DNA from 3 places in the Kribbella endophytica genome. Region 3 is predicted to be linked to each of the others. Evidence: riboswitches for the same ligand, from Rfam matches in the RefSeq annotation. Region 3 holds a riboswitch; each other region holds the start of a gene.
The links. Region 3 has a riboswitch for glycine ahead of gcvP (aminomethyl-transferring glycine dehydrogenase). Riboswitches for the same ligand answer to the same signal wherever they lie in the genome.
Positions count from the first base shown of each region.

Region 1: linked by a shared signal. The riboswitch ahead of ACYVIO_RS02990 (L-serine ammonia-lyase) and the one ahead of gcvP (aminomethyl-transferring glycine dehydrogenase) in region 3 are both predicted to bind glycine.
Region 2: linked by a shared signal. The riboswitch ahead of gcvP (aminomethyl-transferring glycine dehydrogenase) and the one ahead of gcvP (aminomethyl-transferring glycine dehydrogenase) in region 3 are both predicted to bind glycine.

Region 1 is NZ_BAAGUR010000001.1:618,252-622,478, reverse strand. It holds gene ACYVIO_RS03005 (alpha/beta hydrolase) at 1-898, opposite strand, end outside; gene ACYVIO_RS03000 (DUF3817 domain-containing protein) at 999-1,331, shown strand; gene ACYVIO_RS02995 (hypothetical protein) at 1,333-2,262, opposite strand; glycine riboswitch at 2,400-2,493, shown strand; gene ACYVIO_RS02990 (L-serine ammonia-lyase) at 2,572-3,945, shown strand; gene ACYVIO_RS02985 (alpha/beta fold hydrolase) at 3,907-4,227, opposite strand, start outside.
Region 2 is NZ_BAAGUR010000002.1:1,236,991-1,241,217, reverse strand. It holds gene gcvP (aminomethyl-transferring glycine dehydrogenase) at 1-2,515, opposite strand, end outside; glycine riboswitch at 2,592-2,683, opposite strand; gene ACYVIO_RS24245 (dihydrodipicolinate synthase family protein) at 2,699-3,586, opposite strand; gene ACYVIO_RS24240 (MerR family transcriptional regulator) at 3,637-4,227, opposite strand, start outside.
Region 3 is NZ_BAAGUR010000001.1:3,584,902-3,589,128, reverse strand. It holds gene gcvP (aminomethyl-transferring glycine dehydrogenase) at 1-2,606, opposite strand, end outside; glycine riboswitch at 2,652-2,753, opposite strand; glycine riboswitch at 2,754-2,846, opposite strand; gene ACYVIO_RS17220 (mandelate racemase/muconate lactonizing enzyme family protein) at 2,929-3,981, opposite strand; gene ACYVIO_RS17215 (helix-turn-helix transcriptional regulator) at 4,010-4,227, opposite strand, start outside.

The DNA.
Region 1 (4,227 bases), 3.0 Mb from region 3:
CGATCGGGTACGACGGGCGCTGCGGATCCGGGAGCTCGCCGCGGTCGGCGCGGGCGAGGAGCCGGTCCCAGAGGGCGTGGATGTCCTGGCCGTGCAGGGCGCAGGTCGTTGCCGTCGTACACCACTTCACGAACTCGTCGAACGAGTCCTGACCCGCCCAGGCCTGCTCGTCGAGGAACTCGCCGGTCGTCGCGCGGCCGTGGTCGAAGACGCTCTCGAGCACCAGCGCGCGTACTCGCTGCGGGTAGCGCTGGGCGTATTGCTGGCCGACCAACGTGCCGTACGAGCTGCCGTGGAAGGAGATCCGTTGCTCACCCAGGGCAGCGCGGATCGCGTCGACGTCGCGCACGGTCTGCAGGGTGTCGAGGTGGTCGTAGACCGGGCCTGTGTTCTTGCGGCAGTCCGTGGCCAGGTCGTGGTTGTACTTGATGGTCGCGTCGAAATCGCTCTGGCTCTTGAGGATCGGCGAGGGTTGGCGCGCGAGGAGTGCGGCCGAGCACTTCACCGCGTTGCTGCGGGCAACACCGCGCGGGTCGAAGCTGACGACGTCGAAGCGGTCCTCGAGCTGCTGACTGAACCTGCTCATACCGGTGCGGATCCGTTCGACGCCGGAGTCGCCTGGCCCGCCGGGGCCGAACACCAGTACGCCGACGCGCTCGCCTTGAGCCTTCCGCCGGGCGACGGCGAGCTCGAAGGTGCCGTCGCCTGGCTTGTTCCAGTCGATCGGCACGGTCAGCGTCGCGCACTCGGAGCCGGGGAGGAGGGCGATGTCCTCGGGGGTGTCGCCGGGCTCGGGTTGGCAAGCTGCCCAGTCGACGGACGGCGCCGCGGCAGCCGGCACAGTCAACGTTGCCAGTACGGCGGCCGCGGCCGCACACCAAACAATGGGTCTCTTCATTGGGACGATCTTTCGCCGCGCCGACCCTGAGCGGCATCCGGTGGCGACCCGGAGGGAACCCGGGAGCGGGTTGGGTGGGGTTGTTAGGGTCACTGGTCTGATGACCGAGACTGTTGCAGCCGTGGACGCGCCGGCTGGTTCGAAGCATGCGACCTGGTTCCGGGTGGTGGCGATCGCCGAGGCGATCTCCTGGACCGGGCTGCTGATCGGGATGCTGTTCAAGTACGTGCTGTCGGACAACGAGATCGGCGTCCAGATCTTCGGGCCGATCCACGGCGGGATCTTCGTCGCCTACGTGCTGACCGTCGCGGTCGTCCGTAAGCCGCTGCGCTGGACCTGGACGACCACGCTGCTCGCGCTGGCCGCCAGCATCCCGCCGCTGTTCACCTGGTTCTTCGAGCTGTGGGCAGCCCGCACCAACCGCCTCGGCTGACTCACCGGCCGCAGCCGCGGCAGGGCCGGCGCGTCCGGAGGTAGTAGCCGTACGTCGCGGCGAGCAGTCCCGCGCCCCAGAGCACGTAGGCCGGGACGGCGACCCAGAAGAACGCCTCGGGCAGGTCGATGTCCCCGAAGATCGGCTCGTGCTGCAGCACTGCCGCGAACATCTGGAGCAGTCCGACGCCGAAGTACGCCGTGATGCCGGCGCCGAGTCCGCCGCCGGGGAGCAGCAGCATCCAGCGCGGGAAGATCCGGCTGGCGCGGGTGACCAGTAGGAGCGGGAGCAGGAGGCCGGCGAGCAGGAAACCGGTCTCGAAGAGGATCACCGCCGAGCCCGCGTCGTACGGCGTGCTGCCGAACCCGACGACCGCCTGAGCCGCCAGGCGGATGAGGCAGCCTGCTGCGGCGACGGCTGCTCCGGCGATGGCCCAGCGGGGTGTGGACGTCACCGGTCGGCGGCTGCCGCTGCAGCGCAGGCAGGACGGGTCGAGCTGTCGTTGCCTGGCCAGAGCGGTCGCCGCGAGCAGTGCCGCGCCAGTGAGGCCGCCGAGGCGGCTGAGTAGACCGAGTGGGTCGAAGGGGATGCCGAGGCCGGGCAGTACGGCGGCGACGACGTCGAGCAGCGCGAAGCCGCACACGGCGACCCAGCCGGCGGCTGCTGCCCAGGTGAGCCCGATGGTCACCCGCGACACCGGCAGCACGAGCAGAGCCGCGCTCAGCACGCAGAACGCGAGCGAGAGCCAGTAGGAGATCAGCAGGTCGCTCCCGGGCAGCTCCCAGTCCGGTGCGTGCCCAGTGGCGAACCACAACCGCACCAGCCCGTACGCCGCCGCGTGCCCGGCTGAGACGAGAGGTGCCCAGCGCATCCACCGCGGCGTCGTCGTCTCGCCCGGTGCGTGGTCGTGCGGATGCGTGCTCGTCGTCATGTGTTCAGCTTGTGGTGGTGGTGCTTCCGAGGGATCCCCCGTGCGGGGGAACGCTCTCCCTCTGTGGAGTGCACGGCCGGATTGACGGGGAGCGCGGGTCCGCCGTACCGTCGCGACCGTCAGCACCACACGCCGCATGAACCCGTGCGGGAGAGACCCGGGCACCGACCCGGGCGCCGTAGGAGCAACTCTCCCCAAGAATCTCTCAGGCACCCTCACCGCACGGGCGAGGCACCTCTGGAAGACAGCACGTCTGACAGAGCGGGGAGGCACACCGATCGGTCAACGACGACCGGAAGGAACCTCCAGATGGCGATCAGCGTTTTCGACCTGTTCAGTATCGGGATCGGCCCGTCGAGCTCCCACACCGTGGGACCGATGCGCGCGGCCCGGACCTTCGCCGTCGGCCTCGCCGCCGACGGCCTGCTCACCCGGACGACGGCCGTCGAGTCGCAGCTGTTCGGCTCGCTCGGCGCGACCGGGCACGGGCACGGCAGCAACAAGGCCGTCATGCTCGGACTCGAGGGCGAGGACCCCGAGACCGTCGACACCCGCTCGGTCGAGGGGCGCGTCGAGGCGATCCGCGCGGCCAAGACGCTGCGGCTGGCCGGCGGGCACGAGATCGCGTTCGACGAGAACTCCCAGCTGGTGATGCACCGCCGCAAGGCGCTGCCGTACCACCCGAACGGGATGACCTTCGTCGCCCGCGACGCCGAGGGCGTCGTACTGCGTGAACGGACGTACTACTCGGTCGGTGGCGGGTTCGTCGTCGACGAGGACGCGGCGGCCGGTGACCGGATCGTCCCGGACCGGACGCCGCTGAAGTACCCGTTCCTGTCGGGCGCCGAGCTGCTCGACCGGTGCCGCGAGTCCGGGCTGCCGATCAGCGAGGTGATGCTCGCCAACGAGCTGGCCTGGCGGACCGAGTCCGAGATCCGCGAGGGCCTGCTGCACATCTGGCAGGTCATGCAGGACTGCGTCGACGAGGGCTGCGAGACCGAGGGCGTCCTGCCCGGCGGCCTCAAGGTCCCGCGCCGCGCGCACGGCCTGCACCAGAAGCTGAGCAGCGACAAGTGGTCGGTCGACCCGCTCAAGGTGATGGACTGGGTGAACCTGTTCGCGCTCGCCGTGAACGAGCAGAACGCCTCCGGCGGCCGGATCGTCACCGCGCCGACGAACGGTGCCGCGGGCATCATTCCCGCCGTACTGCACTACTACCGCCGCTTCGTCCCGGGGGCGACCGAGGACGGCACGGTCCGGTTCCTGCTGGCGGCCGCCGCGATCGGCGTGCTCTACAAGGAGAACGCGTCGATCTCCGGCGCCGAGGTCGGCTGTCAGGGCGAGGTCGGGTCGGCCTGCTCGATGGCTGCCGCCGGGCTGTGCGAGGTGCTCGGCGGGACGCCGGAGCAGGTCGAGAACGCGGCCGAGATCGCGATGGAGCACAACCTCGGCCTGACCTGCGACCCGGTCGGCGGGCTGGTCCAGATCCCGTGCATCGAGCGGAACGCGATGGCCTCGGTGAAGGCGATCAACGCGGCCCGGATGGCGATGCACGGGGACGGGGTGCACGTGGTCACGCTGGACAAGGTGATCAAGACGATGCGCGAGACCGGCGCCGACATGAAGGTCAAGTACAAGGAGACGTCACGAGGCGGCCTGGCCGTCAACGTGATCGAGTGCTGACGGGTCCTCCACGTGGGCGTTGTGGCCGAGGCCCGGCAGCGTGACGACGCGGTCGTGCAGGGCGGCGAGCTCGGTGTCGGTGTTCATCGGGTCGAGTTCGCCACGCGCCAGTACGACGTGCGCCTGGGCGTCGCGGACGAGACGGGCCATGTTGGGCGCGCCGACGCCGAACGCCTTGTTGTCGAGCGCGAGACGCCAGCGGCCGTCGACCCGCAGCAGGCCGTGGCCGACGGCCTTGCTCGCGGGATCGACCAGACCCTGGAGTCCTGAGACCTTCAGGTA
Region 2 (4,227 bases), on a different contig from region 3:
ACATCGTCGGCGCGTGGAAGCCGTAGTCGATCAGCCGCTTCGCGACGTCGTCGACGGTGACGCCGGTCTCCTTGGTCATCGGCCGCAGGTCGAGGATGCACTCGTGCGCAACCAGGCCGTTCTCGCCGGTGTAGAGCACCGGGAACGCGTTCTCGAGCCGCTTGGCGACGTAGTTCGCGGTCAGGACGGCGGCCTTGGTCGCCGAGGTCAGACCCTCCGCGCCCATCATCCGGATGTAGGCCCAGGAGATCGCCAGCACGCCGGCCGAGCCGAACGGCGCCGCCGAGATCGGGCCGACGCCGGAGTCCGGACCGGCCTGGCCCAGAAGCGGGTGGTTCGGCAGGTACGGCGCCAGGTGCGCGGCGACCGCGACCGGACCGACACCCGGGCCACCGCCGCCGTGCGGGATGCAGAAGGTCTTGTGCAGGTTCAGGTGCGAGACGTCGCCGCCGAACTCGCCCGGCTTGGCCAGGCCGAGCAGGGCGTTCAGGTTCGCGCCGTCGACGTACACCTGGCCGCCGTGGTCGTGCACGATCTGGCAGACCTCGGTCACGCTCTCCTCGTACACGCCGTGCGTGGACGGGTAGGTGATCATGATCGCGGCCAGCTTGTCCGCGTGCTCGGTCGCCTTGGCCCGCAGGTCGTCCAGGTCGATGGTGCCGTCATCGTTGCCCTTGACAACAACAACCTTCATCCCGGCCATCACCGCGGAGGCGGCGTTGGTGCCGTGCGCCGACGACGGGATGAGGCAGACGTTGCGCTCCTCGTTTCCCTCGGCCCGGTGGTAGCCGCGGATCGCCAGCAGGCCCGCGAGCTCGCCCTGCGACCCGGCGTTCGGCTGGATCGAGACCTTGGCGTAGCCGGTCACCTCGGCCAGCCAGCGCTCCAGCTGGCCGATCAGCTTCACGTACCCGGCCGCGTCCTCGATCGGCGCGAACGGGTGCACGTCGGCGAACTCGGGCCAGGTGACCGCTTCCATCTCGGTGGTCGCGTTCAGCTTCATCGTGCACGAGCCGAGCGGGATCATGCCGCGGTCGAGCGCGTAGTCGTAGTCGGACAGCTTGCGCAGGTAGCGCAGCATCGCGGTCTCGGACCGGTGCGTGTTGAAGACCGGGTGGGTCAGGAAGTCCGACGTCCGGACGACGGCCTCGGACAGGTTGCCACCGGCCAGCGATGCGTCGTACCGGACGCCGAACGAGCTGCAGACCAGGCCGAGCGCGGCAGCGTCGGTCTTCTCGTCGCAGGAGATGCCGACGTGGTCCGCGTCGACGAGACGCAGCCAGATCCCGTTCTGCCGGGCGGTGTCGACGACGTCGGCGGCGCGGCCGGGGACACGCGCCAGGACGGTGTCGAAGAACTGCTCGTGCACGACCTCGACGCCACCGGCGCGCAGCGACGCGGCCAGGCTGTCGGCGTTGGTGTGGACGCGCTCGGCGATCGCCTTCAGCCCGTCGGGGCCGTGGTAGACGGCGTACATCGACGCGACGACGGCGAGCAGGACCTGCGCCGTACAGATATTGGAGGTCGCCTTCTCACGACGGATGTGCTGCTCACGGGTCTGCAGGGCCAGCCGGTACGCCGGGGCGCCGTCGGCGTCGACCGAGACGCCGACGAGGCGACCGGGCAACGACCGCTCGAGGCCGGCCCGGACCGACATGAAGCCGGCGTGCGGTCCGCCGTAGAACAGCGGTACGCCGAAGCGCTGCGACGAGCCGATGACGATGTCGGCGCCGGCCTCACCCGGTGCCTCGAGCAACGTCAGCGCGAGCAGGTCGGAGGCGACGGCCACCAGCGTCTCGCGCTCGTGCGCGGCGGTGACCAGCGGCTTGAGGTCGCGGACGACGCCGCCGGAGCCCGGGTACTGGACCAGGAAGCCGAAGAAGTCGCCGTCCGGCAGGCCGTCGGTGGTGTCCGCGACGACGACCTCGATGCCGAGCGCCTCGGCGCGGGTCTCGACGACCGCGATCGTCTGCGCGAAGCAGTCGGCGTCGACGAGGAAGCGGTTGCTCTTGGACTTGCGGTTGGATCGGAGCGCCAGGGTCATCGCCTCGGCGGCGGCGGTGCCCTCGTCGAGCAGCGACGCGTTCGCGGTCGGCAGGCCGGTCAGGTCCGACACGGCGGTCTGGAAGTTCAGCAGCGCCTCGAGCCGGCCCTGGGAGATCTCCGGCTGGTACGGCGTGTAGGCCGTGTACCAGGCCGGGTTCTCGACCAGGCGGCGGACGATCACCGACGGGGTGAACGTGCCGTAGTAGCCCTGGCCGATCATCGAGGTGGCCACGGTGTTGCGGGCGGCCAGCTGACGGAGCTCGGTCAGCGCGTCGACCTCGGAGGCCGGCTCGGGCAGCCGCAGCGGCTCGGTCGAGCGGATCGAGGCCGGTACGGCGGCGTCGACGAGCGCGTCGACGTCGGCGTACCCGAGGGTCTGCACCATCCGGGCGACCTCGTCGGCGCGCGGACCGATGTGACGGTCGGCGAAGGTCGCCGAAATCTGTGGGGAGATGTCGTGCTCAGTCATGAGTGGAGGCTCCGTTGCTGACAGGTCTGCCGGTGGCCTCCCCCTCTGTCACGCGGCGAGCGCGCTTCAGAGTCGCCTGCGGCACCCGGTCCATGGGCCTGAGAGGTTCCGGGGAGGAATTGCCCCTTCGGCGCCCAGGCGAACCTGGGACTCTCCCGAGTGCTGTGTACGGCAACCCCGAGGTTACCAGTTGCCCTCGTCGAGTTCCGGCAGCAGCCGCCGCGCGGTCACCCGCGCGGGTCCGACCAGTTCCGGATCGGCGAAGGCCATCGGCCAGCGCATGCGCGTCCCGGCGTCGGCCCAGCCGCCGACCGCGGCGAGGAACTTGTCGAGCGCGGGGTTCGACAGGCCTCGGGCCTGCAGCGGCGCGATGTGCTGGGCGAAGAACTCCGCGATCCGCCGTTCGACGTCGAGTGCCGCCTGGTGGTCGGTCTCGACCAGCTCGTACCACCTGACGGAACCGGTCGGCGAGAGCGCGGCGACGTTCGAGTAGCTGCCGTCCGCGCCGAGCGGCGTCATGCTCGCGAGGAAGTGACCGGGGACGAAGAGCGACAGGCCGGAGTCGCGCGCTCGGGAGAACCACTCCGCGTCTCCCCCGGCACTCTTCAGCCCGATCAACGTCGGTACGGCGCGCGCCAGGTCGGCGAGTTGCCGGGGCCCGACCTGCGTCTTCGCGTGCGGCGGGTTGTAGAGCACGAGCGGTACGCCGCCCGCCGTCTCGGCGACGCGGTCGAGGAATGTCAGCGCCTCGCCGGCGTTCAGCGGCAGCCAGTCGGGCAGGATCACCTGGATCGCGGAAGGACGAAGCGCGGCGGCCCGTCGTACGCGATCGAGCTGGAGCTGAGCCGAGGGGTGGCTCGCTCCGATCTGGAACGGGAGGTCGGTGCCCGCGGCGAGGAGGGCGTTGATCCGGTCGTACTCGTCCTCGGTCAGGGTCTGGAACTCCCCCGCCGTACCGTGCACGTACAGACCGTCCAGCCCCGCCTTGGTCAGGTGGTCGAGCTGGGTCTCGAGGCGGGCGAAGTCGATCGTGTCGTCGGCGTCGAGGGGTAACAACAAAGTCGCCCACACACCACGCAAGGTCTCCGCGGTGAGTGGGCGCACTGTTTGCTGTGGGTGGTTCAGCCGGTCATCCGGGCGCGGCGGCGAGCGGCGAGCTCGTCGTTCGCGTGCGAGCCGGACTCGTCGTCGCTGCCGTCGGCGCGCTCGGTCGGCAGCTCGGACAGCGAACCCTCGACCTCGCGCCAGACACCACCGAGGGCGATGCCGAACACTCCCTGGCCGCCGGCCAGCAGATCGATCACCTCGTCGGGCGAGGTGCACATGTAGACCGAGGCGCCGTCACTCATCAGCGTGATCTGGGTCAGGTCGTCGATGCCGCGCTTGCTCAGGTGGGCGATCGCGGTCCGGATCTGCTGCAGCGAGATGCCGGCGTCGAGCAGCCGCTTGATCACCTTGAGCAGAAGAACGTCGCGGAAGCCGTAGAGCCGCTGCGTGCCCGAGCCGGTGGCCGGGCGGACCGACGGCGACACCAGGCCGGTGCGGGCCCAGTAGTCGAGCTGACGGTAAGTGATGCCCGCGGCCGCGCAGGCCGTCGGGCCGCGGAAGCCGACATCCTCCGGCATCGGGCGCAGGTCGTCGTCGAAGAGCAGGCCCTGCACCCCCGCTGCGGCAGCCGCGTCGGCGTGTGCCTCCGACGCCGACTGCGCCGT
Region 3 (4,227 bases):
GCGGTGTGCGGGGCGTTGCGCAGCGGGCTGTCGGCGACGCTGAAGTCACCCGCCGCGACCTGGTCGATCTCGGCGCGGATCGCGATCATCGCGTCGACGAAGCGGTCGAGCTCGGCGAGGTCCTCGGACTCGGTCGGTTCGACCATCAGCGTGCCGGCCACCGGGAAGGACAGCGTCGGCGCGTGGAAGCCGTAGTCGATCAGGCGCTTGGCCACGTCCTCGGCGGTGACGCCGGTCTTCGCGGTCAGCGCGCGCAGGTCGAGGATGCACTCGTGCGCGACGAGCCCGCCGGGTCCGGTGTAGAGGACCGGGTAGAACTCGTTGAGCCGGCTGGCGACGTAGTTCGCCGCGAGCAGCGCCGAGCGCGTCGCTTCCAGGAGTCCCTCGGCGCCCATGAGTTTCACGTACGCCCAGGAGATCGGCAGTACGCCGGCCGATCCGTACGGCGCGGCCGAGACGTTGGGCAGGAACGGCGCAAGGTGCTGCTTGACCGCGACCGGCCCGACGCCGGGCCCGCCACCACCGTGCGGGATGCAGAACGTCTTGTGCAGGTTCAGGTGTGAGACGTCGCCGCCGAACTGGCCGGGCTGGGCCAGACCGACCAGCGCGTTGAGGTTCGCGCCGTCGACGTACACCTGACCGCCGGCCGCGTGGACCGCGTCGCACACCTCGCGCACGTCCGCGTCGTACACGCCGTGGGTGGAGGGGTAGGTGATCATGATCGCGGCGATCGAGCCCTGGTGCTGGGCGATCTTCGCGTCGAGATCGGCGCGGTCGATGCTGCCGTCGGCGGCCGTCGCCACGACCGCGACCGACATGCCGGCCAGTACGGCGGACGCCGCGTTGGTGCCGTGCGCGGACGCCGGGATCAGGCAGACCGTGCGCTGGTCGTCGCCGCGGGACAGGTGGTAGCCGCGGATCGCGAGCAGGCCGGCCAGCTCGCCCTGCGATCCGGCGTTCGGCTGGACCGAGACTTCGTCGTACCCGGTGATCTCGGCGAGGTTCGCCTCGAGCTCGGCGATCAGCTCACGCCAGCCCGCCGTCTGGGAGTCCGGTGCGAACGGGTGGATCGAGGCGAACTCCGGCCAGGAGATCGCCTCCATCTCGGCGGTCGCGTTGAGCTTCATCGTGCAGGAGCCGAGCGGGATCATCGTGCGGTCCAGCGCGAGATCGCGGTCGGAGAGCTTGCGGACGTAGCGCAGGAGCTGGGTCTCGGAGCGGTGCGTGTTGAACACGGGGTGCTGGAGGTATTCCGAGGTCCGCTGCGTCGTTAGCTCGAAACCTTCCAAGTCATCGTTGCCCGAGGCACCGAAGACTCCCAGCACGTCCCGCACGATCTGGGCCGTTGTCGTCTCGTCGACCGAGATCCCGATCAGGTCGTCGTCGATGTGTCGCAGGTTGATGCCCTCGGCCTCGGCTTTCGCGATGAACTGCTGGGCACGGCCTTGGGTGCTGACGGTGATCGTGTCGAAGAAACTCGTGTGCAGGACGTCGAACCCGGCTTTGGACAGCGCTGCGGCCAGGGTCTTGGCATGGCCGTGGACGGTCTCCGCGATCGCCTTCAGGCCGTCCGGCCCGTGGTAGACGGCGTACATCGAGGCCACGACGGCGAGCAGGGCCTGCGCGGTGCAGATGTTCGACGTCGCCTTCTCGCGGCGGATGTGCTGCTCGCGGGTCTGCAGCGCCAGCCGGTACGCCGTACGGCCTGCGTCGTCCTTCGAGACGCCGACGAGGCGACCGGGCAACGATCGTTCGAGGTTCTTGCGGACGGCGATGTACGCCGCGTGCGGGCCGCCGTAGAAGAGCGGGACGCCGAAGCGCTGCGTCGAGCCGACGGCGATGTCCGCGCCCTGCTCGCCGGGCGGGACGATCAGGGTCAGCGCGAGCAGGTCGGCGGCGACGGTGACCATCGCCTTGCGCTCGTGCGCGGCCGCGATCACGGCGGAGTGGTCCCGGACGCGGCCGGAGACACCGGGCTGCTGGAGGACGACACCGTTGAGGTCGCCCTCGGGCAGGCCCCGGGACAGGTCGGCGACCTCGACCTCGAGACCGAGCGCCTCGGCCCGGCTCCGGACCAGCTCGATTGTTTGCGGCAGGCAATCAGCGTCGAGGACCGTCTTGCCGTCGTTCTTGTTGGAGCGGCGCATCAGCAGGACGGCCTCGACGACCGCGGTCGCCTCGTCCAGCAGCGACGCGTTCGCGACCGGCAGCGCGACCAGGTCCTGGACCATGGTCTGGAAGTTGAGCAGCGCCTCGAGCCGGCCCTGCGAGATCTCCGGCTGGTACGGCGTGTAGGCGGTGTACCAGGCCGGTGCCTCGAGGATGTTGCGGCGGATCACCGGCGGGGTGATCGTGTCGTAGTAGCCCTGGCCGATCAGCTGGACGGCCGGCTTGTTCAGCGCGGCGATCCGCCGCAGCTCGGCCAGGACCTCGGCCTCGCTCAGCGCCTCGCCGAGCGCGAGCGGCTTGTCCTGCCGGATCGACGCCGGGACGGCCATCTCGACCAGGTTGTCGACGCTGTCGTACCCGACGTCCTTGAGCATCCGCTCGACGTCGGCCGCCCGGCGCACGCCGAGGTGCCGGTCGGTGAAGGGTGAACCCGCCATGAGGAACTCCAGAATCCGGGTGGCACGCGCCACGAGATCGGGGTTCCTCCCCGCTCTGTATCGGACCTGAGAGTTTCCGCGCGGCCGTCGTACGGGCCTCGCTTGCACCGTCGGTGAGCCGGACGTCCGGCTGCTTTCCAGAGTTGCCTGACCGCGGCGGTACGGGGGCCTGAGAGATTCCCGGGGAGGATTTGCTCCTACGGCACCTGCACGGCGGCAGAATTCTCCCGCCGCGGATCAACAGCGTGTTCAGTTGTCGGTCGCACCTTAAGCGGGGCGCGGCCGGGCGCGCAAGGCCGGTGGTGCTGACAGCGCACGGGCCTCAGGTCAGTGTCAGGCCGAATCCGGGGCGGTCCGGGACGGTCAGATTGCCGTCCTCCCAGCGGTACGCACTGGTGTCGACACCGTCCGTCGTACCGGGCACGCCCTCGACCGTCGGGACGTTGCCGAGGCCCGCGGCCAGCTGTGCGGCGTACAGGGTCTTGAGCGGTAGTCCCCAGGCGTGCGGCGACGCCTGGCAGGTGATCCGCGGCATCACCTCGCGCCAGCTGGTCAGGCCGAACGACACCACGTCCATCAGCAGTACGTCGATGTCGCCGTTGGCCGCGATCTCCAGGAGGGGCTCGAGGTCCGGGTCGGACTCTCCCTCGGCGATCAGGGTCTGCGTCCCCTGCAGGTGCTTCTTGAGCCTCGCCAGATCGGCCGCGTCGTCGAGGAACGGTTCCTCGACCCAGTACAGGTCACAGTCCGCGACCGCCTCCAGATAGGTGATGAACCCGTCGCAGTCGTACCCGTCGTTGGCGTCCACCAGGATCCCGTGCTCCGGGTACGCCGCGCGCACGGCCCGCGTCACCTCGATGTCGCGCGCGTCGCCCTCGGCGCGTTCCATCCAGCGGTTTCCGCGCCCGATCTTCAGCTTGAACGCGCGATAGCCCGCCGCGTCGTCGGCCGCGCAGTGCGCCAGTACGGCGTCCACTCCGCTGGGCTCATCATCGAGGTCCGCGAAGTAGATCGCCCCGTCGTAAATCGGGATCGTCCGGGCGCCCTGGCTGCCGAGCATTGCGTGCACCGGCAGATCCAGGATCTGTCCCGCCAGGTCGTGCAACGCGAAGTCGAGCCCGCGCAGGCCGGGCTCCCTGACTCCCGTTGCCGGATCGATCAACTCGCCCACCGACCGCCCGACCACATCCTCGGGGATCGGCCCGGCCGCAAGGCCCCAGCCGGTCTTGCCCGTGTCGGTGTGCAGGATCACGACGTCGTCGACGCCGCCGTTCCCATGGCTCCCGAGCCGGGCGTTCCGCCCGATGGTCCGCGGATAACGGGACTGGATCGTCGAGTGTTCCACCCGGTGGACGAAGTGGTGGTCCAACGTCATCTGGACTCCTCAGCGTGGGGTTCCTTGCCTAGTCTGCTGCGTTGACCGCCCGCGCAAACCTCGTGGCCCAATCCTTCGCCGCCACGGCGAGTTCCGGCGGACCGACCACGCGGAATTCGGTGCCGAGGGCACCGAGTGAGAACAGCGGGCCGTCGAGCGAGTCCGTCTCCATCAGGACTCGGGAGCTTGTCGGCGTGACGACCTGGACCTCGGCCCAGCGGCCGAAGTGCGCTGCGACTGCCTCGG